3 regions of the Methylocystis sp. S23 genome follow, and region 2 is predicted to be linked to each of the others. Evidence: predicted binding sites of a transcription regulator. Region 2 holds the regulator's gene; each other region holds the start of a gene.

Region 1 (10,123 bases), 1.5 Mb from region 2:
CCGCTCGCCGACAAGCTCATGGGCGTCTTCGCGACGCCGTCTTCGCCCGGCGTCTGGCAGACCTTCGTCGCGCTCGCCGCCATCTATTTCGTCTTCATGGTCTGCGGCGCGCTCGGCTATCGCGTGCCGCCGGAGGGCTGGGCGCCCGCCGGCTGGACGCCGCCCGCCCCGGCCGCCAACGCCATGGTGACGCATCGCCACGTCCATCTCGACGTCGCCTGGCGGACCCCGCAATTCTGGCTGCTCTGGGGCGTGCTCTGCCTCAACGTCTCGGCCGGCATCGGCGTGCTCGGCATGGCCTCGCCCATGCTGCAGGAAGTCTTTGGCGGCAAGCTCATCGGCGTCGATCTCGGCTTCGACGCGCTGAACGGCGACCAGAAGAAGGCGATCGCCGCCATCGCCGCCGGCTTCACCGGGCTCCTGAGCCTTTGCAACATTGGCGGGCGCATCGGCTGGGCCTCGGCCTCCGACGCCTTCGGCCGCAAGGGGACCTACGCCATTTTCTTCGTCGCCGGCTTCATCCTCTATGCGGCGGTTCCCTTCGCGGCGAAGGGCGGCGTCGTCTTCCTCTTCGTGCTGCTCTTCGCCGTCATCATCACCATGTATGGCGGCGGCTTCGCGACGATTCCCGCCTATCTCGCCGACATTTTCGGCACGCATTATGTCGGCGCGATCCATGGGCGGCTGCTCACCGCCTGGTCGACGGCGGGCGTGCTCGGACCGGTGCTCGTCAACTATATCCGCGAATATCAGCTCTCGATCGGGGTGCCGCGCGAGGCCGCTTACAATCAGACCATGTATGTGCTCGCCGGCCTGCTGCTCGCGGGCCTCGCCTGCAACCTCCTCGTCGGGCCCGTGGCGGAGAAATATTACATGAGCGACGAGGAGGCCGCGGCGGCGAAGAAGACGAGCGTCGCCGCCGTCAAGCGCGACGAGAAGGAGCCGCACGCGGATTTCGAGGATTTCGTCGAGGAGGGCCTCGAGCCCGAGGGCGATTCGCCAGCGGCGGCGCGCGCGCTGCCGGCTGGGTTCTCGCCGATCCTCGTCTTGTCCTGGCTCGCCGTCGGCGTTCCGCTCGCCTGGGGCGTCTCGGTGACGGTCCTGAAAGCGCTCGCCTTGTTCAAATAGCGTCCCGGCCGTGAAGGCGATTTCCCCGAGCTTCCGGAGGCGGGCGACGTCCGGGCTCCGCCGCCTATTTCGCGCGCCCGCCACATTTGCTCTCCATTAACCAAATGCGCGCCATGGTAAATTTCCACGGCGCGCCGCGCGCAGCCTCCGACAGGGAATGACATGGCCTCGGCTTGCACCAACGGACTCGATACGGGTTTCGTCGATCTCGGTTACATGAAGGTGGCGGCGCTCGGCGTGGTCCAGGGCATTTCCGAGCTTCTGCCGATCTCCTCGACGGCCCATATGCGCATCGTGCCGGCGCTGCTTGGCTGGAAGGATCCCGGCTCCGCCTTCTCCGCCGCCATGCAGCTCGCCGCGCTCGCCGCCGTCATCAGCTATTTTTGGGGCGATATCCGCACGCTGGCCGTCGGCTCGATTTCCGCGATCAGGCGGCGAGACTTCAACGACTGGACCTTCCGTTTCGTCTTCTGGATCGGGCTGGCGACCATCCCGATCGGGCTTGCGGGCATTCTGCTCTCGCATACGCTGAACATATGCGGTTCGCCCTTGCGCTCGCTGCCCGTGATCGGCATTTCCTGCATCGTGATGGCGGCGCTGCTCGCCATCGCGGAGCTCTATTGCAACCACAAGCGCACGCTCGATCATGTGAGCCTCAAGGACGCGATGATCGTCGGCTTCGCGCAAGTGGGCGCGCTCATCCCCGGCGTGTCGCGCTCCGGCTCGACGCTCACCGCCGCGCTGTTCCTCGATCTCAAGCGCGAGGAAGCGGCGCGTTTCTCCTTCCTGCTCGGCCTGCCCGCCATCGCGCTCGCGGGGCTGAAGGAGCTTTGGGAGCTGCATAAGGCGCATCTCGATTTTCACGGATGGTCGGTCCTATCCGTGGGTCTTCTCGTGGCCTCGATCTCGGCCTTCGCGGCGATCTGGGGCCTGTTGCGCATTCTCGAGCGCTTCTCCGCCTGGCCCTTCGTCGCCTATCGCGCCTTCATCGGCGTCGTTCTGCTCGTGGGCTTCTATGGCGGCTTTTTGGTCTGATCGTCATTGCGAGGAGCGAAACGACGAAGCAATCCAGGGGCGTCGGCGCGGCTCTGGATTGCTTCGCTTCGCTCGCAATGACGGGCGTTGGCCTTTACTCCGCCCCTTCGCGCAATCTTTCGCCTGTTGCGCATTCTCGAGCGCTTCCCCGCCTGGCCCTTCGTCGCCTATCGCGCCTTCATCGGCGTCGTTCCGCTCGTAGGCTTCTATGGCGGCTTTTTGATCGTCATTGCGAGGAGCGAAAGCGACGAAGCAATCCAGCAGCGCCCGCGACGCGGCGCTGGATTGCTTCGCTTCGCTCGCAATGACGGGCGTTGGCTTTTACTCGGCCGCCTCGCGCAATCTTTCGCGTATCTGCGCGCGCAAATCGTCGATCGGGGCAAGACGGCCCTTCTCTTCGTAATGCCAGAAAGTCCAGCCGTTGCAGGCGGGAAGGCCCTGCGCCAGAGCGCCGGTCTTGTGGATCGAGCCGACAAAGCCTGACAGGGACACGGTCCCGTCCGCGCGCACGGTCGCCATGTGGCGTTTCTTCGCGTCGGTCAGCGCGGCGCCCGGCGCGATGAGGCCGGCTTCAACGAGGCTCGCAAAAGCGATGCGCGGCTCCGCGCGTTTCGAAGGCGCGGCGGCGACCGCCTCTTCAGACAAGGGCTCGATCGCGGCGATGCGGGCGACGGCGGCCTTTGCATAGGAAGGCTCGCGTTCGAGTCCGACATAGTCGCGGCGCAAGCGCTTCGCCACGGCGCCGGTCGTGCCGGTGCCGAAGAAGGGATCGAGCACGAGATCGCCGGCGTTCGAGGCCGAGAGGATCACCCGCGCGAGCAAGGTCTCCGGCTTTTGCGTCGGATGCGCCTTGCGCCCATGCGAATCCTTCAGGCGCTCGGCGCCGGTGCAGATGGGCAGCAGCCAGTCCGAGCGCATCTGGCAATCTTCATTGCCGGCCTTCAGCGCTTCGTAATTGAAGGTGTAGCGTTTGGCCGAGGCGTCGCGCGCGGCCCAGATCATCGTCTCATGAGCGTTGGTGAAGCGGCGGCCGCGGAAATTGGGCATGGGATTGTTCTTGCGCCAGACGATGTCGTTGAGGATCCAGAATCCGAGATCCTGCATGATCGCGCCGACGCGGAAGATATTGTGGTAGGAGCCGATGACGAAGATCGTCGCCGAGGGCTTCATCACGCGACGCGCGGCGGAGAGCCAATCGCGCGTGAAGGCGTCATAGGCCGCGAAATCCGTGAACTTGTCCCAATCGTCGTCGACCGCGTCGACGAGGCTTTGATCGGGGCGCGTGAGCTTGCTGGCGAGCTGGAGATTATAGGGCGGATCGGCGAAGACGAGATCGACGCTCTCCGGCGGCATATCTCGCATCAGCTCGACGCAATCGCCCTGCAGGATCATATTGCGCGCCGGCGCCGCGCGGAGCGGCCCCGCAATGGAAGACCCGGTACGCTTGACCTTTATCCGGGTTTGGAGGCGGGCCGCCCCGACGCGCGCGCTACTCATTCACTCAACACCGCATACGCTACCAACGCGTGCGATATTGCCGAAACGAAGTAAAAACCGCGTATAGGAGCGGGGTTGGCAACCGTCCCTTTTTCGAACGGAAATCTTAATGAAACAAAAAACTTAGCCGTAACGACCGCGCCGTCATCCCTCGCATAGCGGCGAGAAGCTCAGGCGATGCGCGGGCGTCGGGCCGTTTTCGCGCAGCGCGTCGAGATGGCGCTTCACGGCGTAGCCGACATTGGTCTCGAAGCCGTAATCCGGATAGACCGCGCCGAGGCGCCGCATCATGGCGTCGCGCGCGACTTTCGCGACGATCGCGGCGGCGGAAACGGAAAGCGCCAGGGCGTCGCCTTTCACGATCGCCCGGCAGGGACAGGACAGACGCGGCGGATCGGAACCGTCGACCAGGACAAAAGCCGGCGCATGGGAGAGCGTGGCGACCGCGCGCGCCATGGCGGCGAGCGACGCCTGGCGGATATTCATCGCGTCGATTTCCGCCGGCGTGACGAAGGCGACGCTCACCGCGAGCGCCCGCGACATGATGATCTCGAAGGCCGCTTCGCGCTGCTTCTGCGTGAGCGCTTTGGAATCGTTCAAACCGCGCGGCAGGCGCTTCGGGTCGAGGATCACGGCGGCGGCGGCGACCGGGCCGGCGAGCGGACCGCGCCCGACCTCGTCCACGCCCGCGACGGGCCAGACGCCCTGACGATGCAGACGGCTTTCGAGACGGAAATCCGGACCCATGCCGACCCTTGAAAATTACGGACACGCCGCGCGCATCGCCTTTTAGCGGCATGACGTCCGGAAGGTCGAGAAAAATCCTTCCGGCGCGATCGATCTCTCGGCGCAGAGCGCGCTTCCCGCCCTTTTCGGCTCTCTAAAACAGCGTGAGCTGCTGCGGTCCGCGTCGCGGCGGTTCGAAAAGATCGGTTCGCAGCTTCATCGACGACTGGGAGAAGCCCAGCCGCTTCGCGGCGATCTCGAAACGCCGGCCGATCATCCAGGCATAGGGCCCGTCGCCCGTCATGCGCTTGCCGAAAGTCGGATCGTAGATCTTGCCGCCGCGCGTCGAGCGCACGAGCGACAAAGCGCGGCGCGCCTTGTCCGGGAAATGGGCGACGAGCCATTCGCTGAAAAGATCGCGCAATTCGAGCGGCAAGCGCAGCATGATATAGCCGGCCTCGCGCGCGCCGGCCGCATGCGCGCGCGTCAATATGGCTTCGATCTCGTCGTCATTGACCGCCGGAATGACCGGCGCCGTCATCACGGCGACGGGAACGCCCGCCGCCGCGAGCTTTTCCATGGCGTCGAGCCGGCGCTCGGGCGTCGCGGCGCGCGGCTCCATGATGCGCGCGAGGCGCGGGTCGAGCGTCGTCACCGAGAAAGCGACTTTCGCGAGTCCCTCGCGCGCCATGGGCGCGAGGAGATCGAGATCGCGCAGCACCAGCGCGGACTTCGTGACGATCGCGACCGGATGCCGCGCGCGCGCCAGGACCTCGAGAATCGACCGCATGACGCGATGGCGCTTCTCCACAGGCTGATAGGGATCGGTGTTCGTTCCAATCGCGATGACCTTGGGAACATATCTGGGCGCGGACAATTCGCGCTCGAGGAGCTGCGCGGCGCCGTCCTTGACGAAGATCTCCGTCTCGAAATCGAGCCCGGGCGAGAGGCCCATATAAGCATGGGTCGGCCGCGCGAAGCAGTAGACGCAGCCATGCTCGCAGCCGCGATAGGGATTGATGGAGCGGTCGAAGGAGATGTCGGGCGAATCGTTGCGCGTGACGATCGAGCGCGGCTTCTCGACATGAATATTGGTCTTGAGGGCCTCGAGACTTTCGAGCGACCCCCAGCCGTCGTCGATTTCCTCCCGGCTTTCCGCCTCGTAGCGTCCGCCGCGCTTCGACAGCGCGCCGCGCCCGCGCCGGCGCTCCGGCTCCACGAGCGATCCCGCCGGGACCGCGGCGGGATGGGAAGAGATTTCCGCGAGCCGACCCATGACGAACTCCCGAAGCGAGAAACCGGCCTCGATGGGAAGCCGGCGGCGCCGGCTTCCCATTTCGCGATTCTGGGGACTTATGCTCCGACGCGGCTCGACCCGCCGCGACGGAACATATCGCGAATAAGGAACAAATATAGAACATAACGCCGGCGCGCAAGAGTCCAAATCCTCCCCAGGGCGACCGGGTGAACGATCATCTCTGCGAAAGCTCGAAGTTCAGGCGGCTGGACGGCGGCCGCGTCGAGAAGCCGGGAAATCGGGCGTCAGTACTCCCCGCGCAGAGTCACCATGAAATTGCGTGGCTCGCCCGGCGTGTTGTAGGTGTTCGCGCCGCCGACGCGCGTGTAGTATTTCTGGTCGGTGAGGTTGTTGAGATTGACCTGCAGCGTCACATAGTCGTTGAGCTTGTACGCCGCCATCGCGTTGACGACCGCGTAAGCGGGCCCGTGCCGCGCTTCGTTCAGGCTGTTGACCGCGCCGGAAAGGCCGCTTTGCGCGACGACGCCAGCGCCGACCGTAAAGCCCTTCAGCTCCCCGTCGAAATCATATTTGCCCCAGATCTTGAACATATGGGTGGGATACCAGGAGTTGATCGGCCTGCCTTGATTGTTCCTGTCGGCGAGCAGGGCCGTTTTCATGTAAGTGTAGCCGCCGACGACGTCCAAGCCCGGCAGAGGACGCGAAATCGCGGGAAGATCATAATCCGCAAAAGGCTTGCCCGAGAACTCGACCTCGACGCCATAGGACTCGGCCAGCCCCGCCTGAAGAAAATAGCCCGGATTGGCCGGATCGGCGAAAGAACGGTTTTGATCGCGAATGTCGAACCAGGCGACCGACGTATTGAGCTTCTTGTCCAGGAACTCGCCTTTGACGCCCGCTTCGATCTGGCCGCCAATGCGCGGGTCGAGCGTCGTGCGGTCGGCCCTTTGCTGCGTTTGCGGAATGAAAATGTCGGTATAGCCGCCATAGAGATTGATTTCGTCCGTCAGCCGGTAGATCCCCGCTATGTACGGCGTGAAACGGTGATTGGCTTTCGCGCCGTCTCTCCAGACGCCGGGCATGCTCGGCAGCGCGGCGCGGCTCTTGGCGAAGAAATTCGTCAGGCGCCCGCCGAAAACAAAGGTGAGCGGCTCGATCGGCGTAACGCGGAACTGAGCATAGGCGCCGTGTTGCAGCGTCTGATTCTCTCCGCCCTGGCTGAACGGCCTGAGGTTCGGACCGAGCGCGTTCGGCCAGAAGACCGGAATATTGTTCACGGAGACGGCAGGCGCGCCTTTGTGCTCATAGGAGAAGCGGTCGTAATTATAGCCGAGGGTCAAGGCGTTCTTGAGCGGCAGGAATGGGAGCGAGCCGGACAAATAGGAATCAACGCCGGTTCGATGATACCAATAGATGAAATGCCGATGGGCGTATTGCGCTCTCCAATTGGACGGATTGACGCCGGTCGTCGGATAGGCGTCGTCAAACTCGAAAGCCTGGTCCCGGCGGTTGAAGTTGACCTTCGCGACCCAGTCGCCGCCGAAGCGATGTTCGATACGGATAGTCTTGTCCTCCGTATCCCATCGGTAATTCGCCCAGTCCGGATAGGGATTCCAGGATCGCGGGGCGTCGAGGAAATAGGGGCTGGTCTGGCCGAAGAAAGGTATGGCCGCCACCGGCTGGCCCGAATAGGCCGGATCGGCGGTTCTTTGACGGGTATAGGAGACATTCGCCAGAGTGTCCGGCGTGATGTCATATTCGAGCGCGCCGTAGCCCACCCATTTGTTTCCGTCGCGCGACGGCTCAAAGAAGAAATGTCTGGCCTGATGAAGCACGAGCGCGCGATAGCGCAGCGTCCGGTCTTCATTGATCGGACCGGTGACGTCCACCATGCCGCGATAATTGTCCCACGAGCCGGCGCTGAACTCGCTCCTGATCTTGAACTCGTCCCGCGGCCGTTTCTTCACGACGTTGAGGACGCCGCCGGGACTGCCCGAGCCGCTCAGCAGGCCGGCCGGGCCCTTGAGCACTTCGAGGCGGTCATAGACGGCGAGATCGAGCTGCTGATAGCCGGCCAGGCCGCTATAACTGGGGACGCCGTCATTCGCGACGTCGAGAACATAGCCGCGCGACGCGGGCTGGCTTTGCGTGACGTCGTTGGAGATCGCGCTGACGCCGGGCATCCAGAACATCGCGTCCTGCACGGTGTTCAACTGCATGTCGTTCATCTGCGCGCGCGTCATCACCGACACGGATTGCGGAATTTCCTTTCGCGGCAGCGGCGTCTTTCCCGCGACCGTGACGAGCGGCGTCGTATAGCTTCCCGAGCCCTCCGTGATCGCGCCGCGCTCGGCGGCATAGGCGGTCTTGCCCGCCCCGCGACCGGAGCCGTTCCCGGCATTGTCGGCCCTGTGGTCGGCGCCCACTTCGATCGGCGGCAGCGCCGTCGCGCCGCGCGGGCTCGCGTCGCTCATCGTCCGGCCCGCTTGCGCCAAGATGATCGAAACGGCGCGGCCATTCCCGGAAAGGCGGTAGGAAAGGCCCGAACCTGACAAGAGGCGGTCGAGTCCGTCCCGCACGGAATAGGCTCCCGAAAGCCCAGGGGTCTTCAGCCGCTCCGTAATGTGGGAGTCGTAGAGGACGTGCAGCTCGCTCCTGTCGGCGAAGGCGTTGAGCGCGGCGCCCATGGAGCCGGCGGGAATCTCGTATGCGTGAACGAAGCTTTTGCGCTCTTGCGGGGAAATGGAAGCCTGGGCGGGATAGACGGGGCCCCCTACGCCGATCGTCAGAGCGTTCAGCGCCAGCGCGACCGCCGTCGACCCCATTTTCGCGCTCCTGCGCCGAACCTTCCCCCGTGCCATGCGCCGCATCCTCCGCCATATGATCGTCGGAACCGGAGCCCGGTCCCTGACCACTGGACGCGGCAGGCGGAAAGAGCGGAACCTCGACGGCGAAGATTTTCGAAGCCGCGCGGGCGGCGATCGCCTTAAAGCAACAGAATGACGTAGCTGGTCAGGTGGATCGCGCGCAGCCCTAGCGACGCTTCGATCTCTCGAAGCGACTGGAGCGGATCGTCGGAGCCGAACACGCCGCTGATCCGGCGCTCGCAGGTCGAGGCCCTGACGCAGTATATGACGCCGCGGCGATAGCGGCCGAGCGCCCGCAGCGCCTCGCCGAGCGGCTTCTTTTCGACGATCAGCTTGCCCCGCCGCCACGCGGTCGCGCTGGTCGCGTCGACGGCCGATGGCGGTTCGACCCCCGCGCCAGGCCCATAGGCGCTTTGCTGCCCTTCCTCCACGACGACGTCCTGGCCGCCATTCGAGACCTTCACGCGGCGCTTCGCGACGATGACGCGCGCGCCGGATGTTCCGAGCGCGACGTCGAAGGCCGTGCCGAGCGCCGTCACGGTCCCGCCGCCCGCTTCGACGACAAACGGCCGCGCCGCATCCGGGGCGACGTCGAACCATGCCTCGCCGCCCAGAAGGATCACGCGCCGTTCGGAAGCGGCGTAGCGAAGCGCGATCGACGTTCGCGAGTCGAGCTGGACGCGCGAGCCGTCCTCGAGCGTCACGAGCTTCGTCTCGCCGATCCCCGCGCGATAGTCGGACCGCAGCAGCGCGTCGATGTCGGCGAAATCGATCAGCGCCAGGGAAGCGGCGGCGAAAGCCGACGCGCCGGCGACGATCCGCCGCCGCCACGGATGGGCGCCCGCCCGCCGCCGGGACGAATTCATCCCGGCGAGATGGCCGTACATCTGCAGGACTTCTTCGAAGGCCTCGGCGTTTTGCGGACTGCCGGCGCGCCATTTCTCGAAGTCGGCCGCCTCTCCGGCCGACAAATCGCCCGCCCTCAGGCGCACGAACCATTCGATCGCCGCGTCGCCCGCGGGGTCGGAGTCATCGCTTCGCGCTTCCTCATTCATGGGCGTCATCGGAGGACCAATCCTCGCTCGCGCGGCATGAACGCGCCGCCATTTTATGGCCTCTAAGCACAAGACGCCGTCGGACGGCAAACGGGAGCCGGCGCCGGGAAATCACTCCCGGGCGTTTCTCAGCGCCGCGCGGCAGGTCCGGAGCGCCACGCTGATATGCTTGCGGACCATTCGGTCGGAAATCTCCAGCCTCCGCGCAATCTCGTGAAGCGGAACGTCCTCATAAACATGCAGCGTGAAGACCTGGCGGCTCCGCGGCGGGAGCGAGGCGACCGCCGAACGGAGCAGAAGGGACTTGCGCTCATATTCCATGCGTTCGTCGGGCGGCGCGTCCGGGGACGGCGCTTCGACGACATAGTCGCCAAATTGTATGTAACGCGCTTCCGTCTTGCGCCGGCGCATGAAGTCGCGCGCCAGATTGGTCGCGATCGTCTTCAGGAAGGCGGACGGATCGTTGATGGTCTCCGGCTTTTCGAGCCTGACGACCCGCACGAAGGTTTCCTGCAGCAGATCCGGAGCGTCGCTCGAGCCCACCTTGCGCGCGAGAT
Region 2 (10,123 bases):
GATCGACGCGCAGAGCAAGGCGCTGGAAGCGCAGTTCGGCGCCGTCTCGGCGCGCTACGCCACGACGCGCTCGATCACGCCGGGGTCGCCTTATCTGGGCGGCACGCAGCGCAACGCGGTCGCGGGCAATCTGCGCAACTATAACGAGACGGAGGTCGAGGCCGGCCTGCCTCTCTGGCTGCCCGGCCAGCGCGACGCGATGGAGGCGACGGTGTCGAGCGGCGTGATCGAGATCGAGGAAAAGATCGCGCTGCGCCGTCTCGACGTGGCGGGCCTGCTGCGCGACGCCTGGTGGAGCGCGCAGCGCGCCGCGCGCGAGGTCGACGTGGCGCGCAGCCGCGTCGCGACGGCGCGCGAGATCGGCGCCGACATGACGCGGCGCGTGGAGCTCGGCGACGCCGCGCATGGCGACGCGCTTCTCGCCAGAAACGAATTGCTCGCCGCCGAGACGGAGCTCGCGCAGGCGGAAGGCGCCGAGAAGGTCGCGCGGGTGAACTATGCCGCGCTCACCGGCGGCGCGCCGCCCGACGGCGTGCTCGAAACGGTGAAGCCCGCAAGCGACATAGAAGATCATCCGGCGCTGCGCACGCCGCTCGCGGCGCTACGCCGCGCCGAGACGCAATTGCAGCTCGTCGAGGCGACGCCGATCGACAATCCCGACATCGGCGTCTTCGGGCGACAGGAGCATAACCGGCAATATTCGACGGACACGTCGCAACCGATCACGGATCAGCTCACAAACGCCACGACGGTCGGCGTGCGCATCCGCATCCCGCTGCCGACGGAAGGCCGCCAGGAGCCGCGCCGCGCCGAGGCGGTGGCCGAGATGACGCGCGCCCACGCCGAATATGAAAAGGCGAAGCGCGTCGTCCTCGCCGGGATCAAGGCCGCGCGCGCCAATCTCGCCGCCGCGCAAAAGGCGGCGACGCTCGCCGCGCGGCGCCTGACGGTCGCCAATGAGCAGTTCGATCTCTCGCGCAAATCCTTCGCGCTCGGAGAGATCAATGCTTTCGATCTCTATCGCGTGCGTCAATTGCAGCTCGACGCGCAGCGCGGACAGGCTTCGGCGTCGGTGAATGTCGGGCAGGCGATTTCAAGGGTGAATCAGGCGCAAGGATATGCGCCGTGACGCCCGTCAGTCCCGACGAGCGTTCGGGCGCCTGGCCCCTCCCGTCAATGACGGCTGGAAGCGTTGTGATTTACGGCTGGGCGTTCGACTTTATCACTTGATCGACCGTCGGCCGATCGGCGGTAGGCGCTTGGCCTCTCCCGCATTGCGAGGAGCGAAGCGACGAAGCAATCCCAGGGGCGGCGGTCGCGGCTCTGGATTGCTTCGCTCCGCTCGCAATGACGGCTGGAAGCGTTGTGACTTACGGCTGGGCGTTCAGAAACTTTATCACCCGATCGATCGTCGGCTGATCGAGCAGCAAGGGCGCATGGCCTTGTCCCGGCGCGGTATAGCGTTCGAGCTTCGGCGCGCGGCGGGCCATTTCGTCGAAAGTCTCGACGGACAGAATATCCGAGGTTTCGCCGCGGATCGCGAGAACCGGAACCCGCGCCAGCAGCTCGAAGCGTTCCCAGAAATCCTCGATTTCGGCCTCGGGCGTAATCTCGTCGAGCGTGTGATTGAGCTCCGGATCGTAGCGTAGCTCGACCTTGCCGTCCTTCTCCTCGAAGGTCTGGCGCGCGAAGATTTCGAACTGTTCGGGCGTGATCGCGGGAAAGGCCGCGCTCATCGCGAAGCGCATCAGCGCGGCGGCGTCGCTCATCTTCTGCAGCGGCGGCATCTTGCCGACATAGGACTTGATGCGCAAAAGCCCGCTTTTCTCGATCACCGGGCCGATATCGTTCAGCACCGCCGCGCGGATCACGCCCGGCCGGGCGCGGGCGATGCGCATCACATGCAGTCCGCCCCGCGACGTGCCGAAGAAAACCGCCTCTTTGACGCCCGCATCGGCGAGGACGGTGAAGATATCGTCCTCCTCGACGTCGGGGTCGTACCGGCGCCAGTTCCGATCCCATTCCGAGCGCCCGCGCCCCCGATAGTCGAGCGCCAGCGCCCGCCGTCCCGCCCGCTGCGCGGCTTCGGCGACGAGGAAGAAGTCGTCGGCGGTGCGGGCGAGTCCCGAGAGGCAGACGAGCGGCAGCCGCTTCGCCTCCGGGCAGGGATAATCGAGATAGTGAAGACGCAAGCCGTCTCGCGCGGCGACGAAGCGGCTCTCGGGCGGGAGGGTCGAGCTCAAGCAAAAGCTCCTTTTTCAGAGAGTTCTACACGGTCCGCCGGGACCCTCAAAATCCTTCCCGCGCGACGCTTCGCTTCCTTGACTTCCGGCCCGGTTGCAGCGAGTTTCCGCGCGCCCGAGCGGCTGACGGGCGCCATCCGATTTCGCCAGGAAACACGCCCGCCCATGCGCTCTTATCTCGACTTCGAAAAGCCCGTCGCGGAACTCGAAACCAAGGTGGAGGAGCTGCGCGCGCTGGCGGAGAAAGGCGAGGGCGTTTCGATCGGCGAGGAGCTGAGCAAGCTCGAAGCCAAGGCCGCGAAGGCGCTGGCCGATCTATATGCCGGCCTCACGCCCTGGCAGAAGATTCAGGTGGCGCGCCATCCGCAACGGCCGCATTTCTCGGATTATGTGAAGCAATTGATCGCCGAGTTCACGCCGCTCGCGGGGGATCGGCTCTTCGGCGAGGATTCCGCGATCGTCGGCGGCTTCGGCCGCTTCAAGGGCGAGCCGATCTGCATCATCGGCCAGGAGAAGGGCTCCGACACGGCGAGCCGCCTGCACCATAATTTCGGCATGGCGCGGCCCGAAGGATATCGCAAGGCGGTCCGCCTCATGGAGCTCGCCGACCGCTTCGGCCTGCCGGTCGTCTCGCTCGTCGACACGGCGGGCGCCTTTCCGGGCATCGACGCCGAGGAGCGCGGCCAGGCGGAGGCCATCGCCCGCTCGACGGACGTGTCGCTTTCGCTCGGCGTGCCGAATGTCGCGGTCGTCGTCGGCGAGGGCGGCTCCGGCGGCGCCATCGCCATCGCCGCCGCCAACAAGGTGCTGATGCTGGAGCATGCGGTCTATACGGTCGCGTCGCCCGAGGCCTCGGCCTCGATCCTGTGGCGCGATTCCGCCAAGGCGCAGGACGCCGCGACCAGCATGAAGATCACCGCGCAGGATCTTTTGAAATTCGGCATTATCGACGTGATCGTGTCGGAGCCCGCCGGCGGCGCGCATCGCGATTTGCAGGCCGCCATCGCCTCGGTCGGCGAAGCCGTCGCGAGCGAGCTCTCCCGGCTGACAAATCTCTCCCGCGACCAGCTCCGCGCCGCGCGGGCGGAGAAATTTCTCAATATGGGCCGAAAGATCGAGGCGAAGGCCTGAGGCAAAAAAGTCACACTCCGCGATTTCGGCGTCCCGCATGGCGCCAGGAACACTTTCTCGTCCCAATCTCGCGATTGTCTCTCCTTCCACGCAAAGGGCGAAACGCGTTCGCCGGTAAGAATTGAGTTACGCGACTGTGTTAGTTTTGCCACAGTAGCGTGTATGTGCGCGGGCGCCGGGGCGCAGAGGGGAGCTGAGCGCATGAAGTATCGGGTCTTGAAGCCGGTCGCGGCCATCGCCGCTCTCGCCGGGCTTTCTCTCGCCTCTTGCCAGGATAGCGGCATTTCCCAGCGCTCGCTCGCGCCCGTGCCTCCCGAGACGCTCGCCAAGATGGCGCAGGTCGGCACGACCAAGGAGGCGCCGATGCTGATCCGCGCCTATAAGAAAGAGGCGGAGTTCGAAATCTGGAAGATGAACGGGGAGGGCAAATATGTCCACCTCAAGACCTTCCCCATGTGTCGCTGGTCCGGTCAGCTCGGGCCCAAGACGCGCGAAGGCGACCGACAGGTGCCCGAGGGCTTCTACGCCATCGCGCCGGCGCAGATGAACCCCAATTCCGCTTATTATCTCTCCTTCAATGTCGGCTATCCGAACCAGCTCGACCGCGCGCTCGGGCATACGGGCGGCACCATCATGGTCCATGGGGCCTGCTCCTCGGCCGGCTGCTTTTCCATGACCGACGCGCAGATCGCGGAGATCTACGCCATCGCCCGCTCGGCCTTCAACGGCGGCCAGCGCGCGATCCAGATGCAGTCCTATCCGTTCCGGATGACGGCGGAGAATCTCGCCAAGCACCGGCTCGACCCCAATATCGGCTTCTGGAAGAATCTGAAGGAAGGAAACGATCATTTCGAGGTGACGAAGGAGGAGCCGACGGTCGCTTTCTGCGGCCGCCGCTATGTCTTCAACGCCCAGGGCGCCGGCCATATGGACCCGCTCTCCGCCTGTCCGCCCCTCAAGCACGATCCGGACCTGATCGCGAGCGTCTCCGCCAAGGCGTCCAAGGACGAGGAAAAGGTCGCCGAGCTGGCCCAGAGCGTGAAGCCGGTGCGCGTCGTCTATCAGGACGGCGGCATGCATCCGAGCTTCCTTGCGCGCGTCGCCGAAGCGAGCCGCCCCGAGGCGCTGAGCGCGCCGATGGAAATCGCGCTCGAAGAGAAGCCCGTGAAAGCGGGCGCGAAGGCCACGCAGATCGCCGCCAAGTCGCCCATCGTGACCATGGCCGCCGCCAAGGCCGCCGCGCAGTCCCGCGAGGCCGAGACGACGAGCGTCGCCCAATCCCTCGCGCCCGACGAGCGCCGCGAAATGTCTGCGCTGGCCTCGGACGACAGCCCGACGGCGTCGATCAAGAAAGCGCTCGGGACGAAGAAATAGCCGCGCGCGCAAAAGCCACATTTGGGCGCCGCCGCTTTCGGAAGGAAGGCGGCGGCGTTTCCTTATCGGGCGCTCGCAAAAGCCGCGCGCGGACGGCGCCGCGGAGCGGCTGCAATATATTTCGGCCGGGCACGCTATCCTTTCGGTCGAAAAGAATTTCGTCATCCAGGAATATATGCGGGCGACGCTCGGCAGCCGCCATGTCATCGAGCCGCATAATGTCAGCGCCTCCCGCCTCGAGCTGAAGCGGCCAGCGACGCCGCCGGACGCGCGCGGGCGCCGACCTGCCGCGATCATACAGCTTCTATTAACCCCACCCGCGATAAAGCTTGCGGAACGCACAGCGAACGCTTATAGATGTTCATGATTTGTTTGTAGCGGAGCGCGGTGTGGCCGGGGGCGGATCATGTTGACGAAGAAGCAGAGCGATCTGCTGCGTTTCATTCACGAAAGGCTCAAGGAATCAGGCGTTCCGCCGTCCTTCGACGAGATGAAGGACGCGCTCGACCTGCGTTCCAAATCCGGCATTCACCGTCTGATTCTCGCGCTCGAGGAGCGGGGCTTCATTCGCCGGCTGCCGAATCGCGCGCGGGCGCTGGAGGTGCTGCGCCTGCCGGAATCGGCGACGCCGCGCGGCGGCGGCGGTCCGCGCGGCGGCAAATTCGCGCCTTCGGTCATCCAGGGAAATCTCGGCCGCGTCCGGCCGCTGCATGAGCGCGGCGAGGAAGAGTCGAGCCAGCAGGTCGCGATTCCCGTCATGGGGCGGATCGCCGCCGGCACGCCCATCTCCGCCATCCAGACGCGCAGCCACACGATCAGCCTGCCGCCGGAGATGCTTTCCACGGGCGAGCATTTCGCTCTGGAGGTGCGCGGCGATTCGATGATCGAGGCGGGAATTCTCGACGGCGACACCGTCGTCATCAAGAAGCAGGATTACGCCGATACGGGCGATATCGTCGTGGCCCTGATCGAGGATGAGGAGGCGACGCTGAAGCGGCTGCGCAAGCGCGGCGCCTCGATTGCGCTCGAAGCGGCGAATCCCGCCTATGAGACCCGCATCTTCGGCCCCGACAAGGTGCGCATTCAGGGCAAGCTGGTGAGCCTTCTGCGGAAATATTGAGCGGGCGCAGGCTTCTGATGAATGGCGCGGCCGGGGCGGTCTTCGGCCTTAACGGGGCCGGCCGGCGCGGATTGCGGCGGCGATGGCCGCGACGCTCACTCCAATGGTTCGGACAGTTCGGCGCCTTCCGTTTCGTCCTCCTCCGGCGCCGGCGCGCGCTTCGCGTTGTGGATCGGCCGCGGCGACCAGGGACGGTCCTCGTTGACGCCCCGCGACGTCGTCCAGGCGACATTCCCGTCCTTCTCCAGCCGCAGCGAGACGGCGCCGGTCTCCGCGAGCTTGCGCCGATCGATGACGATCGGCGCGGCGCAGCCGTCCGGCGCGCGCAGCGGCGTGACGAGGATCGAAGCGCGCGCGCAATCTTCGAAAAGGGCCGCGCGGCTCGTGACGAGCGCGACGACGCGGCCGTCGGCTGCGCGGCCGACGCAGCCTGCGTCGTCGCATGAGACGCCGCCTTTGGCGTCCGCCGCCGCGCGGGCGTCGGCGTCGGCGCGCAGCCATTGTTCGGTCGCGAAGGCGCTCGGCTTCTTGCCGAGCAGCGTGAGTTCTCCGGAAGGCAGGCGCAGCGCGGCGGCGTCTCCCGTAGCCGGCACGGCGATGTCGAAGCCCGCGCCCTTCGTCGCGCCCATGAGGCCGATCAGCGCGAGCGGCAGCGCCGTCGCGCGCAGCGTCCAGGTCCGCCACAACGCCATGGAGAGCACGGCGAGGGCGAGAAACAGGATGGCCCAGGGCGCGAAGGCGCGCACGTGAAGGCTTGCGCCAGGCGCGGCGGCGATCAGCCCCGCGAGCCAGGTCACGAGATGGATGCCCATCTCGAGATAACGCCAGATGAAGCCGTCGAGCCCGAAGGGATAGAGCGCCGCGCCGATCAGCGCGCAGGGCACGGCGAAGAATTCGATGACGGCGAGGGTGAGCGGATTGCCGATCAGCACATAGGGGCTGATTTCGTGAAAGTCGTTCGCCATGAAGGCGGCGGTGGCGGAGGTCGCGCACAGCGTCGCCGCCAATGCGGCGCCCGGGCCGTGCAGCATGCGCTCAACAAGCTCCTCGCGCCATTCGGACATGCGGCTGGAGAGGCCGGGGGCGGACGCTTGCGCGCGGCTCCCCGAGAGATAGTCGCCGCGCCATTCATAGACCGCGATGAGCGCCGCGACCGCCGCGAAGGAAAGCTGGAAGCTCGCGCCGAGAATCGCCTCCGGCTCGAAGGCGATGACGAAGAAGGCCGCGAGCGCGAGATTGCGCATTGAGAGCGATGGCCGGTCGAACAGCGCGGCGGCGAGCATGATGACCGTCATGACCAGCGCGCGCTCCGTGCCGACGCGCGAGCCCGTGCCGATGTCATAGAGGACGGCGCCGACGATCGCGAGCGCCGCCGCCCATTTCCTGATGGGGTAGTTCAGGGCGAGCGTCTCCGACGTCGCCAGAAGCCGCCGGAAGCCGACGAAGAAGATGCCGGCGACGAGCGTCATCTGCATGCCGGAAATGGTGACGATGTGGAAAATGCCGGCGCGGCGGATGAGGTCTCTCGCGCTTTCGGAAAGATAATCGCGCTTGCCGGTCACCATGGCGGCGGCGATCGCGCCGGCGTCGCCGCCAATGGTTTTGTAGACGCGCGACGCGAGGGCGTTCCGCACGCGGTCGACGGCGGCGAAAAAACGCAGCGACAAAGGCGGCGGGTCCGGCGGGGGCATCGTTTCGACGCGCCCGAGCGCGTTGCCGACGCCGCCGAGCCTTGCAAAATAGGCGTCGCGCGCAAAATCATAGCCGCCAGGCAGCGCCGCGCGCGCCGGCGGCGTCAGCCGCGCCTTCAGGGCGATGAAATCCCCCGCCGCGAAGCCCGGCTCGCCGCGAGTCGTAAGCCGCACGCGCGCCGGCATGGCGCCGCCAGGCAGGCCTTCCGCGCTCGCCACCCGCAGGATGAAACGCGCGCCCGCGGGACGCAGATCGATCTCCTCGACGAAGCCGGTCAGCTCGGCGATCGCGATGCGCGGCACGATGGGCGCGGCGACGCGCGCCGCGCGCCAGGCGCCGGCGGCGAAGCCCGCGGCGACGAAAGCGAGCGCGAGAAACAGCGCGTGGGCGCGCGCATTGCGTCTCGTTGCGAAGGCGAGCAGGGCGGCCAGGGCGAGCGCGCCGAAGCAAAGCGGCAGGGGCGGCTCGCGCTCCGCCGCGAAATAAAGGACGACCCCGCCGCCGGCCGCGACCGCGCGCCAAAGAAAGGGCCGGCGAAGTTCGGTTTCCCGCGCATATGCGTCGCGCAGAGAGGCCGAGAGCCTCCGCAAGCGCGGCGCGAGCGATAAAGCGAGCGCGCCGCCCCCGCCTTCGTCATGCTCGGCCACGCGCGTCGCGTCGCTCACCTCAAAGCCTCAAGGAAATGACCTCGGCAAAGATTAATGCGGAAGAAGGGCGCGCGCCACCGCTACGGTCGAGCCTCGAAGAATGTGAGGCGGGCGAGGGGCTTAAGCCCGCGCGCGGCTCTTGCGCTTCTTGCCGCCGCGCGGACCGTCGCCCGCGCCATGATCGGGCGAGAGCGTCCCGCGCGCGTCCTGCGAGTCGTCTATCCGCGCGTAGCGCACGCCAAGGAAGAAAAGAATCTGCGCGTCGCCCGCCGGCGGCCCGCTTTTTTCGCGGGCGCTTTTCCCGCGCATTCGGAAGGCGACGACCTCCCCCATTTTCGACCTCTCCGCACCGCTGCGGCCAAAAGTGAATCGACCGTTACCGGGATTAGGGGCCGGCGAGGGTTAATGTTCCGTCAACGTCCCGATGCTAAATTACAAGCCATGATCGCGTAAGCATTTGAGTGAGTGGCGGGTCAATGCAATCAGAGAAGAGTCCGCGGCGAATCGTCGACGCCTCGCTTCTGCGGGCCATTGTCGACCAGTTCGTCGAAAGACCCACGCATCCGATCGGCGACGTCCGGCAGTTCGAGCAATTGGCGCTCGGACTCATCGACATCGTCGACGCCGATTCCGTCGCGCGCGTCGCCCGGCCTCTCTGTTTTCATGCGGAAACGCCGCGGTCGATTTTTGCGCGGCTTCTGGAGAAGGGCGGCGCCTGCGCGGAGCTGGCCTTGGAGTTCTCGCCCGAAACGCCGCGCGACGGCCTGCTCGCGACGGCGCAGCTCGGAGCGCCGGCGCTGGCCTGCGCGCTCGCCAGACGCAAGGATCTCGATCGTGAGATGGTGGATGCGCTGGCCCAGCGCGGCGAGCCGGAAGTGCTGCGCGCGCTCGCGGCCAATTGGTCCGCGCATCTCGATCAGGCGGCGCGCCGCGCCTTGATGCAGGCGGCGCGGGACGACAGGACGCTCGCGCGCATCCTGCTCGACCGCGACGACCGCGCGATCGATCCCGAGGCGCTTTTCCTCGCGGCGACGCGGCTGGAGCGCACCGGGATCATTCTCAACGCCTGCCGGCGCGCGCTGTCGTCCGGGCTTCCGGAGATACAACGCGCCGAAACGGCCTTCGTGCGGCGCCTCGAAGGCGCGGCCGCGCGCCGCGACCGCGACGCCATGGCGGGGCTGATCGCCGACGCGCTGGAATGCCGCAAGGAGCGCGCCCGCGCCATCGTCTCCGACGCGAGCGGCGAAGCGCTCGCCCTGGCGCTGGCGGCGCTCGGCGTCGATCCCGACGCAGCCGTCCGCATTTTCCTTTGCGCCGATCCCGCGATTTCCCACGATACGGACCGCGTGCGCGCGCTCGTCGCCTTGACGCGCTCGACGCCGCAGCGCGCGGCCATGCAGATCGTCGCGGCGGTCGCCGGCGCCATGCGCGGCGATCGGGACGCGCAGCGCCGCCTCCTGCGCGAGGACGCGCTTGCGGGCGGCCCCGGCTGGCGCCGCGCGGCGACGCGGGCGCCGTCCGAGCCGATCCGTAAGCTCGATCAGTCGGCGTGACCTTCAGGAGTTGCGAAGGTCGCCGCCGACAGGCCGAAGGCCCGATTCGGAATCCAGCGGAACGCTCGATTCCCGGCGAGGCTCGCGCATCGGAAATGACGGAAGGGTCAGGCCGCGAGATCCACGAAGACGCGGCCGTCGCGATCCTCGATCTCGACGATCCACATGTCCGGGTCGAACATGATCTCGCGCTTGAGGCGGGCCTCCGCCTCGGCGGGGTCGACCCAGTCGCCCGCATGGACCTTGGAAAACAGCCGATCGACGCCCTCGGGCGTCTCCTCGCTTTGCGGGGCGGGACCGTAAAGGGCGGCGCGGCCGTCGAGGCGGTCGAGCTTGATAAAAAGAGCGCCCGCTTCGGCGGCG
Region 3 (10,123 bases), 1.2 Mb from region 2:
TGTAGCGCCCATATTCGGCCATGTAGGTGCCGGCGAGCATGCCGAGCGGCGTCCCGATGGCGACGCCGATCGCCGTCATGACGAGCGAGCCGGCGATGGCGTTCAGCAGGCCGCCCTGGCTGCCCGGCGGCGGCGTCATCTGCGTGAAGACGTCGGGCGACAATCCGCGGACGCCTTCATAGAGCAGCGCGAGCAGGATCAGAAGAAGCCAGGACAGGCCGAAGACCGCCGCGCCCCAGGCAAGGCCGGTCGCGAATGAATTGCGCCGGCGGCGCGTGGCGTAAAGCGACATGACGCGCCTCCCTTATGCCGATTTCCGCTCGATGCGCATCAGCATGTAGCGCGCGATCGCGAGGACGATGAAGGTGATGACGAACAGGATGAGGCCGAGCTCGATCAGCGCCGAGGTGTAGAGGTCGCCGACCGCCTCGGTGAATTCATTGGCGATGGTCGCGGAGATCGTCGTGCCGGGCGCGAGCACCGAAGCCGAGACCTTGTGGGCGTTTCCGATGACGAAGGTGACGGCCATGGTCTCGCCGAGCGCGCGGCCGAGGCCGAGCATGACGCCTCCGATCACGCCGACGCGCGTATAGGGGAGCACGACGAAGCGCATCATCTCCCATGTCGTGCAGCCGATGCCCGTCGCCGCCTCCTTGAGAACCGGCGGGACGGTCTCGAAAACGTCGCGCGAGATGGAGGCGATGAAGGGCAGCACCATGATGGCGAGGATGAAGCCCGCCGTCAGCATGCCGATGCCGTAGGGCGGTCCGGCGAAGAGCGCCGACAGCACCGGCACGTCGCTGAAGAGCGAGATCAGCCCCGGCTGCACATAGGTCTGCACGAAGGGCGCAAAGACGAAGAGGCCCCAAATGCCGTAGATGATGGACGGGATGCCGGCGAGCAATTCGATGGCGATGCCGATCGGCCGGCGCAGCGGATGGGGGCAGAGCTCGGTGAGGAAGGTCGCGACGCCGAGCCCGACGGGAACGGCGATCAGCATGGCGATGATCGAGGTGACGATCGTGCCGTAGATCGCCGGCATGGCGCCGAAATTGTCGGTGACCGGGTTCCAGGCCTGCGAGAAGAGGAAGCCGACGCCGAAGGCCTTGACGGCCGGCAGCGAGCCGTGGATCAGCGAAACGATGACGCCGCCCAGTATGATGAGAACGATGATGGCCGCTGCGCGCGTGATCTGATGGAAGATGCGGTCGAACAGCGCGATGCCCGAGAGCGCCTTTGCGCGGTCGGCTGTCGTCGCAGGAGACATGGCGACGCCTTCCATTATTGCATCAGACATTTTCATCGCCTCACTGGATTCCCGCCGCGATGGCTCGGTCGTCGTCATTTGGAGCTCCCGGCGCCGGTTCGTCGCGAACCGGCGCCCGTTTTCATTAAGACGGCTCATTCCTAAACCGCCTTGGCCTGCGCCGCGAATGCGGCGGCGCGGCTTATTTCGCCAGCGGCTTGCCGTCGGCGCCCTTCACATTCGCCCAGCTCTTCTTGATGAGCTCGACGACGGGCTTGGGCATGGGGATGTAATCGAGCTCCTCGGCCTGCTTCGCGCCGTTGGCGAAGGCCCAGCCGAAGAATTTCAGCGCTTCCGTCGCGGCCGCCTCGTCCTTCGAGTCCTTGGGAAGGAGGATGAAGGTCGCGGCCGAGATCGGCCAGGACTTGGCGCCCGGCTCATTGGTGATGATCTGGTAGAAGCCCGGCGACTTCGCCCAATCGGCGCTGGCGGCGGCCGACTGGAAGCTCTCAATGCCCGGCGCGACGACCTTGCCGGCGGCGTTGACGAGCTTGGTGTGCGTCAGCTTGTTCTGCTTGGCGTAGGCATATTCCACATAGCCGATCGCGCCCTTGGTGTTGGCGACGTTGTTGGCCACGCCCTCATTGCCCTTGGCGCCGATGCCGGCCGGCCATTCCACGGCCGAATTCTCGCCGACCTTGCTCTTCCAGTCCTCGGAGACCTTGGAAAGATAATTGGTGAAGTTGAAGGTCGTGCCGGAGCCGTCCGAACGATGGACGACGACGATCGGGGTCGCGGCGAGCTTCGCCTTCGGGTTCAGCTTCTTGATGGCGGCGTCGTCCCAGCTCTTGATCTCGCCGAGGAAGATCTTGGCGAGCGTCGGGCCGTCGAGGACGAGATCGCCCGGATTGACACCCTCGAGATTGATGACCGGCACGATGCCGCCAATGACCTGCGGCCATTGGATGAGATTGGCCGCCTCGAGATCCTCGGCCTTCAGCGGCTGGTCGGTCGCGCCGAAAGTCACGGTGCGGGCTTTGATCTGCTTGATGCCGCCGCCGGAGCCGATCGACTGATAGTTGAGGCCGTTGCCGGTCTCCTTCTTATAAGTCTCCGCCCATTTGGCGTAGATCGGGTAGGGGAAGGTGGCGCCGGCGCCGGAGATGTCCAGCGCCAGGGCCGGGTTCGTGACGGCCGCGGCGGCCATCGCCGCAAGCGCGGCCGTCGCGACGGCGGCCCGTTTCAAAAACTTGGAGATCATGCGAGGATCGCTTTCAGCTCGAGAACAATACAAGAGAGGCGCCGGGCGCCTGTCACAGCTCAGTTCTTAGCGACCGGGCAAGAGAGTTTTGTGACAATGACATTACAGTTTTATGACATGATTAACTCTTTATAAATCAAGTGCTTATCTCATTTTCAGGGACATGGCGTCGACCGCCGGAAGCGTCACCCGAAACAGCGATCCCGCGCCCAGCTCGGACTCGATCCCGAGCCTTCCGCGATGGCGCAGGACGATGTGTTTGACAATGGCGAGGCCGAGCCCCGTCCCGCCTTTCGCCCGGCTCTTGCCGGCGTCGACGCGGTAGAAGCGCTCGGTCAGGCGCGGAATATGCTCTTGCGCGACTCCCGGCCCGTGGTCGCGAACCGAGAATACGGCGGACGTCCCCCTCCGCGACAGCGAGATTTCGACGGGCCGCGGCTCGCCTTCGCTGCGGCCGTATTTCAGCGCGTTCTCGATCAGGTTTTCGATGATGCGCGCCAGCTCGTCGCGGTCGCCCGGCACGATGACGTTGGGTTCGAGATCGAGCGCGAGGGGGATGCCGTTTTCCTCCGCCATCGGCGTCAGCGTATCGACGATATGCGCGACGAGCATTGTGAGGTCGACCGCCTCGGCCGGCGGCACATGCATATGCTGCTCGATCCGCGAGAGCGAGAGCAGATCGTCGACCAGCCGCGCCATGCGCTGCGCCTGCTCGCGCATGATGCTCAGAAATCTGTCGCGCGCGGCCGGATCGTTCTTCGCGGGCCCCTGCAGCGTCTCGACGAAGCCGAGCAGCGAGGCGAGCGGCGTGCGCAATTCATGGCTGGCGTTGGCGACGAAATCGACGCGCATGCGTTCGATGCGATGCGCTTCGGTGAGGTCGCGCAGGCTGATCATCGCCGCAGTCTGGTAGCCGGGAAAGCGGATCGGCGCGATATGCGCCTCGAACCAGCGTTCGAGCGGCAGGCGCTCGACCCAGGCCGCCTTCTCCGCCTTGCCGCCGGCGAGCACGCGCATGGCGGCGTCGATCATGTCGGGAGAGCGCAGGCTGCGCGAAATGGGCTCGCCGAGCTTCAGTGTCGGCGCGAGCGCGCGCGCCGGCCCGTTGAAGGCGAGCGCATGGGTCTCCGCGTCGATGACGAAGACCGGTTCCGGGAGCGCCTCGATCACCGGGCCGAGCATGTCCTCGGCGGGCCATTTTAGCGGCGGCATAGGCGTCTGGCTTTCAATTCAGGTCGATCAAGGCGTGCGTTCGTCAATGATGCGCGCGACCGCCTCGCGCAAGGCGCCCCAGCGGCGCGCGCCTTCGTCGGCGCCGAGAATCGCCAGGGCGACGATGAAGGGCAGGAAATAGTAGACGACGCGGAACAGGAGAAGCGACGCCAGCACGCTTTCCTGCGAAGCGCCGGGCAGCGCGTGAAGCATGGTCGCCTCGAAAACGCCGATGCCCCCCGGCGCATGGCTGATGACGCCGAGGATGCAGGCGAGGACATAGACGGCGAGAAAGGCCGTGAAATCCAGGTGAACGCCCTGCGGCATGAGCATATAGAGCGCCGCGGCGGCGGCGCAGAGATCCGCGGCGCCGACCCCGATCTGCGCGACCGTGGACCCGACGCCGGGCATCTCCAGCACATGGCCGCGCAGGCGGATATGACGCGGCTCGAGCGCGACCCAGGTGCCATAGCCCGCGACCCCGGCGAGAATCAGAATGCCGGCGGCCATATGCAGGGCGACAGGAAGACGGTCGAGCGCGGCCAGCGATTCGGCGGCCCTGACCAGCGTGACGCCGACGACCGTGGTCATGCCGAGCCAGAAGGTGACGCCGGTGATCACCGTGACATTGGCCACTTGTAGCGCCGTCATCTGGACGCGCGAATAGATCCAGTAGCGCACGGCGGCGCCGGTGACGACGGGAAAGCCGAGATTGAAGGCGGTGGCGTAGCTCGCGAAGGAAGCCAGCGCCGCGACGCGATAGGGGGCGTAATGGCCGATCTGCCGCAGGGCCGAAACGTCATAGCCCGTGAGCGCGACGTAAGAGAGCGCGGTGAAGAGCAGGGCGCCGAGAATCTGTGCGCCGCTCGTCGCCTTCAGCGCCTCGACGACGTCCGCGTAGCGTATGTTGGAGAGGACGCTGGCGAGGATGTAGGCCGCGACGGCGAAAAGCGCGAGACTGGCGAGCGCCCCGAGAAGATGGGCCGCGCCATGGGGCAGTCGGTCTTGCAAGGTCTCGAAGAAGCTTTTGCGCCGTACGACGGCGGGCAGTCCGGGTTGGGAAGAAATGGCGAGATCCTCGTCTTTGCGCATCTAACGCCCGCATGAGTGGCGGAGCCGGTTTTTGCAAGCGGCGCCGCTGAACGACTTCGTCTCGAAAAGATGACGCCAGAATGACGCGCTTACTAGCTTGGGGGCGCAAGGCCCCGAGTCAAGGCCGCGGTTCAGGAGAGACCGTGCACGAACCAGCGCGGCGCGGCGGTCTCCGTCGCATAAAGCCCCTCGCGGAAAAGCCAGAAGAGCTGGCCGTCCCTGTCCTGCACGTGAAAATAGTCGCGGGTGAGGCCGTCTTGCGCCGCGCCCCACCAGGGCGGCGCGATGCGCTCCGGCCCCTCAAAGGCGACGACCTCGCGCAGCACGCGCCGCCAGCGGAAGCGCAAGGGCGGGCCGTCGGGAACGAGCGCGGTCGCCTCGATCGGCTCGGGACGCTCGAAGAGCCGCAGCGGGCGCGCGCCCTGCGGCGGGAAAGCCTGCGCGCCTTTTTCCAAGGGCCTTTCCATGGGTCGGAGCGCATCCTCATCGCAAGCATCCGTCAGCTTTTGCGGAATGCGCTCCGGCGCGCCAAAGGCGGCCGGCGCGGCGGCGACCGCGCATTCCGGCAGATGCGCGGCTCGCGGATGGAGCCGCTGCACGCGGCGCAGGCCGAGCCGCGCGCCGAGCCGGTCGAGCAGATCGGCGAGGTCCCGGTCGTCGTCGCCGGCGCCGAAATCCGGCGAGACCAGGGCCGTCTGCGGGGACGTCGCGCTTTCGACCTCGATGGCGGAAAGACGCAGCACGTCGAAACCATAGCCCGTATCGAGCCCCTCCTCCGCCACGGAAGCGAGCCGCTCATTGAGGAGCGCCGCCAGGCGCGCGGGATCGCGCAAGGGCCGGCTCGTCCCGGCGACGAGGCGCTTCACCGCCCCGTCGACGCGGTAGAAGACGGCCTCGAGCCGCCGGGCCCCGACGCTGGCGCGCTCCAGCAGGGGGCAGAGATCGGCGGCGAGGCGGCGCAATGTCGCCTCGATGTCCTCGCGCCGGGTGAGGCCGTCCGGAAAGCGCCGCTCGGCGATGAAGGCGGGCGCCTCGAAGCGCGGCGTTATGGGATCGCGGCTGCGGCAGGCGAGCGCGTCGAGCCGCGCCAGCGCCTCCCGGCCGAAACGCGCGGCGAGGGGCGCGCGGGGGCGCGAGAGCAGATCGCCGGCGCAGTTCAGGCCGGCGCGGCGCATGCCGGCGAGGATCCCGGCCTCCAGCTCCAGCGCGTCGACGGGGAGCGCCGCGACGAGAGCGTCCAGCTCGGCCTGCGTCGCCGCGTCGGAGACAAGCTTCACATCGGAAAAGCGCGCCAGCGCGCGGGCGAGCGCCGGCCCCGGCGCCAGCGCCGCGCAAGCGGCGAAGCCCAGGCCCCGCAGGCGGGCCTCGATCTCGTCGAGGAGCGCCGCCTCGCCGCCGAAAAGATGCGCCGCGCCCGTCACGTCGAGCAGCAGCCCGTCCGGCGGATCGGGGGCGGCGAGCGGCGTGAAGCGGCGGCTCCAATCGGCGAGAGCCGCCACCAGAGCGGCGTCCGCCTTGGGATCGGCTTCGGCGAGGACGAGCGAGGGTCGGCGCGCGCGGGCGTCGACGACCGCCATGCCGGGCAGAAGCCCGAGCCGCTGCGCCCCGGCGTCGATGGAAGTCAGCCTTTCGGCCCCCTTCACGCGGGCGTAGAGGGCGAAGGCCTCAGGCGCGGCGCCGGCGCGGCGGCGCAGCAGCCGGTCGGTCGCAAGCCTCGGCAGGAAGACGCTCAGGAAACGCATGACGGAACGTCGCTCTTTCGGGGTCGAAGACAATGCCGCGCCATTGCGACGGATCGATTTCGCCGAAGACGCCGGCGCGGGCCTTCAGCAGCCGCAGCCGCCAGCGGAAAGGAGCGAATGGCGCAAGCGGGGGACGCGACGCGAAGACGGGCGGCGGCGCGGCGGCGACTTCGACGCGCAATTCGGCGGCGCTGGAAAAGCGCGCGGCCTCGGTCCCCTGCGGCGCGAGAAGCCCCAGCGCCCCGCCGCGCCTGGCGGCGAGCAGGAGGCGGCGCGAGACCGAGAGATCGTAAAGCCGGGGACCAAGAGAGCTTTCGGCGACGACCGCCGCGCAGGCGGAACTTTTCAGCGCCTCCTCCATGGCCCAGAGCGTCTCGCGCGGCCGGCGCGCGCGCACGAGCGCGAAGCAGGAGAGGTCGAGCCCCGCCCCCGCGAGGCCGCGCCCGTAAGGCAGGCCGAATTCGCGCGCGCTCAGATCCTCGATGATGAAGACCAGCGCCCCGCCGCCGCGAACCGCCCTCGCGCGGAGCGCCATGGCGAGGGCGAAGGCCGCGGCCGCCGGCGCGTCCGGCGGGCGGGCCGGAAAGATTTCGCTCAAGCTCCCCCGCCCGGGGCCAAGCAGCGCGTCGAGAAATTCGCCTCCGGCTTCCCGCGCGGGCGGCGGCGCGCCGCCCCGCGCCTCGATGGCGGCGATGCGGGCCCGCAAAAAGCCGATGCGTTCCGAGAGGCCGCTCTGCGACATCGGTCCTGAAACCCTGGTTTTGCGAGGGGCGCCGAGGCGTATGTTCGATATTTGTTCTCACGCCGGAAAGAGTCAAGCAAAAGAGTCGGGCGCGCGTCTCCCGTGCTAACTGCCCCGAAGGGCATATAGTCCGACGCCAGCCAGATATATCCGCCGGGCGACGCGCATGTTCCTAAAAACTGCGCAGCAGTTAGAATGTTGAACAATGGAGTTGGAGGACGCGATGGCTGACAATGTGACGAATGAGCTGCTGCTGGAAACGCTCAAGGCGATCCCGTCGAAGCTGGCCGACATCGCGAGCGATATCGTCGATTTGAAAGCGGACATGCGCGGGATGAAAGGCCACATGGCCGCATTCATGCAAAGCGAAGTCGCACAAGATGGCTCGATCGCTTCCATCCAGTTTGAGAATTGAACGGATCGAAAAACGACTGAATCTCACAGACGGTTAGCCATTCCTCTTTTATGGCGCGAACGCTTCGATGATTGTCCGAGCATGCGCAGCGATTCGGCTGTCGAGCCCACGCCAAGTCTCGAGCCATTCCCTGTAGCTTGTCGAATGAAACGTTACGTCGTCGCCAGCAACCGCCTCTGCAAAGTGAGCAATTTCGTCCCGATGCCGGACAAGATCATTCTGCGCAATGGGGCGACCGTTTTGCGAAGCCGGTTCAGCGAAAAGATAGAGCAAGGCCGGAACCCTGTTCCGCCGGCGGCCTTCGGTCACCAAGCCAAATGCGTGCTTGACCAGTTGCGCGGCGTCCAGATGGACAAACCTATCTTCCCCAGAACGCAAGCGGTCTCGCATTCTTTCGAAACCCTTCATATTTGGGCCCCAGACAGGACGGTCGTAAGCATCTGAAAGGCTAACGGCTTTTACGTCTCGAAATGGCTCAAAGCGCTTGCTTTCGATCCCGATGAGGGTCGAGGACGTCTGCACAACAGCGTCGAGCCAAGGATGGCGTCCGCCAGTCCAGGGAAATCGTGCACAAAATTCTATGTCCACCATTTCAGGAACTCCCGCCCTCTCGAGACCTTTTAAAGGCGGCAGTTGGTCAGGTTGCTCGACAAACCAACCAAAACAGTTCACTGCAAGAGCAGCGGAGCTTTCTGAACTCAGAAACTTGCCCGATTCGATCTCTTTGCCGCCAGCCTTTGCGAGGCGGTCCAGCACATAGTCAATAGGGACTCCGGGCAGAAATAGCTCACCCTTCATGCATCACCCTCCACCAGGGAAGCTTTTTGAAGCGGGGCCGGCGCTCGGCATGCCCACCCGCATGCTCTGACAGCTTACTTCCTCAACCCCAAAATATAAGCCGCCGTCGAATCGATCTCCTCCGGCGAGAGGATGAAATTCGGCATGTTCCTGTGCGAGGAGCGCAGGAAGACCTTGAGGGACAGTTCCGTCGTCGACGGCATTTTGGCGACGTCGATAAAGCGCGGCGCCTTGAGGTCGGGGCTTTTGGCCTCCGGGTCGGCGCCGACGGCGTGGCAGGCCGCGCAGGTCTCCTGAACGAGGCGCGCGCCAACGCTCGGATCGGCGCTCTGCGCGCGCGCCGGCGCGGCGGCGGAGAGGAAAACGGCAATCGACAGAAGCGCCAGTCTCATTTCCTCTCCTCCCGCGATCATTCGCCCCCGTTCAAATCCTCGGGGCGCGGCTGCAGCATGATATTGTAGCCGGCGTCGACGAGATGGATTTCGCCCGTCACGCCGCCGGAAAGCTCGGACAGGAAATAAAGCGCCGAGCCGCCGATTTCATCGAGCGTGATCATTCGCCGCAGGGGGCAGTGCTGCTTCTGGAACGCGCCCATCGCGCGCGCGCCGGTGATGCCGGCGCCGGCCATGGTGCGCACCGGCCCCGGCGAGATCGCGTTCACGCGAATGCCGCGATCCCCGAAATCCGCCGCGAGATAGCGCACGCTGGAGTCGAGCGCCGCCTTGGCGACTCCCATCACATTGTAGTTCGGCATGACATGGGTGCCGCCGCCGAAGCTCACCGTCACCATCGAGCCGCCGTCCTTCATCATCGCGGCGGCGCGGCGCGCGGCTTCCGTGAAGGAGAAGCAGGAGATGACGAGCGTGCGGATGAAATTCTCGCGCGAAGTGTCGGCGTAGAGGCCCTTCAATTCGCTCTTGTCGGAATAGGCGATGGAATGAACGAGGAAGTCCATCCCGCCCCATTCCTCCTGAAGCCGCGCGAAGACGGCGTCAACCGTCGAAATGTCCTCGACGTCGCAGGGAAGCACCAGATGGGAGCCCATCTCCTCGGCGAGCGGCTTCACGCGCTTGCCGAGCGCCTCGCCCTGATAGGTGAAGGCGAGCTGCGCGCCGTGGCGCGCCAAGACGCGCGCAATGCCGTAAGCAATCGAATGGTCGTTGGCGACGCCCATCACGAGCCCGCGCTTACCTTGCATCAAACCAGTCGCAACCGTCATCGCATTCCTTCTCTATCGATCCGCCGCGCGCCCTTCAGCGCTTCTTGCGGTAGTCGCCGCTGAATTCGCAAGCCGCCCCGTGAAAAGGCACGCAGTGGTCTTCCTCGACGCTGACGCCCTTCCTCGTGCGGCGAAGGGTGAGCGCGCATGTCTCATTGTCGAATTTGGCTTCCGCCTTCAGCGTGTCGCCATCGCCCGCGCCGACGGCGTCGACCTCTCCCGCGCAGCCGCGCGTCGCGACGTCGGCCGTGACGCCGAAACGCCCGTCGGCGCGCTTCATGATCCGCAATTCCTGCGAATAGGCCTTCGAGCCCGCGACATAGCGCCCCTCAAAGGCGGCGGCGGCGCCCGCGGCGAGGAGGGCCGCTCCGAGAGCGGCGGCCCGCAACAGTCCTT

The links. The regulator LexA, encoded in region 2, represses DNA repair genes until DNA is damaged. The targets are predictions, from matches to a motif close to TGTTCNNNNTGTGTTCNG.
Region 1: a site for LexA is predicted at 5,789-5,806, ahead of ACV7JP_RS06730 (PA0069 family radical SAM protein). Genes of this name have one in related genera too.
Region 3: a site for LexA is predicted at 7,337-7,354, ahead of ACV7JP_RS07865 (ImuA family protein). Genes of this name have one in related genera too.

What each region holds. Positions count from the first base shown of each region.
Region 1 is NZ_CM134185.1:1,327,018-1,337,140, forward strand. Features, by position in the region: gene ACV7JP_RS06710 (OFA family MFS transporter) at 1-1,128, shown strand, start outside; gene ACV7JP_RS06715 (undecaprenyl-diphosphate phosphatase) at 1,291-2,163, shown strand; gene ACV7JP_RS06720 (DNA methyltransferase) at 2,485-3,660, opposite strand; gene ACV7JP_RS06725 (ribonuclease HII) at 3,805-4,407, opposite strand; gene ACV7JP_RS06730 (PA0069 family radical SAM protein) at 4,541-5,662, opposite strand; gene ACV7JP_RS06735 (TonB-dependent siderophore receptor) at 5,929-8,469, opposite strand; gene ACV7JP_RS06740 (FecR family protein) at 8,631-9,575, opposite strand; gene ACV7JP_RS06745 (RNA polymerase sigma factor) at 9,678-10,123, opposite strand, start outside.
Region 2 is NZ_CM134185.1:2,825,817-2,835,939, forward strand. Features, by position in the region: gene ACV7JP_RS13825 (TolC family protein) at 1-1,129, shown strand, start outside; gene ACV7JP_RS13830 (alpha/beta fold hydrolase) at 1,371-2,243, opposite strand; gene ACV7JP_RS13835 (acetyl-CoA carboxylase carboxyltransferase subunit alpha) at 2,409-3,374, shown strand; gene ACV7JP_RS13840 (L,D-transpeptidase family protein) at 3,576-4,748, shown strand; gene lexA (transcriptional repressor LexA) at 5,155-5,868, shown strand; gene ACV7JP_RS13850 (ComEC/Rec2 family competence protein) at 5,964-8,225, opposite strand; gene ACV7JP_RS13855 (hypothetical protein) at 8,328-8,540, opposite strand; gene ACV7JP_RS13860 (DUF2336 domain-containing protein) at 8,684-9,760, shown strand; gene ACV7JP_RS13865 (DUF1491 family protein) at 9,868-10,123, opposite strand, start outside.
Region 3 is NZ_CM134185.1:1,585,423-1,595,545, forward strand. Features, by position in the region: gene pstA (phosphate ABC transporter permease PstA) at 1-292, opposite strand, end outside; gene pstC (phosphate ABC transporter permease subunit PstC) at 305-1,297, opposite strand; gene pstS (phosphate ABC transporter substrate-binding protein PstS) at 1,449-2,507, opposite strand; gene ACV7JP_RS07850 (ATP-binding protein) at 2,652-3,719, opposite strand; gene ACV7JP_RS07855 (lysylphosphatidylglycerol synthase domain-containing protein) at 3,747-4,811, opposite strand; gene ACV7JP_RS07860 (Y-family DNA polymerase) at 4,943-6,553, opposite strand; gene ACV7JP_RS07865 (ImuA family protein) at 6,477-7,295, opposite strand; gene ACV7JP_RS07870 (hypothetical protein) at 7,519-7,710, shown strand; gene ACV7JP_RS07875 (PGN_0703 family putative restriction endonuclease) at 7,759-8,508, opposite strand; gene ACV7JP_RS07880 (c-type cytochrome) at 8,583-8,900, opposite strand; gene fabI (enoyl-ACP reductase FabI) at 8,918-9,727, opposite strand; gene ACV7JP_RS07890 (hypothetical protein) at 9,762-10,123, opposite strand, start outside; gene fabB (beta-ketoacyl-ACP synthase I) at 10,123-10,123, opposite strand, start outside.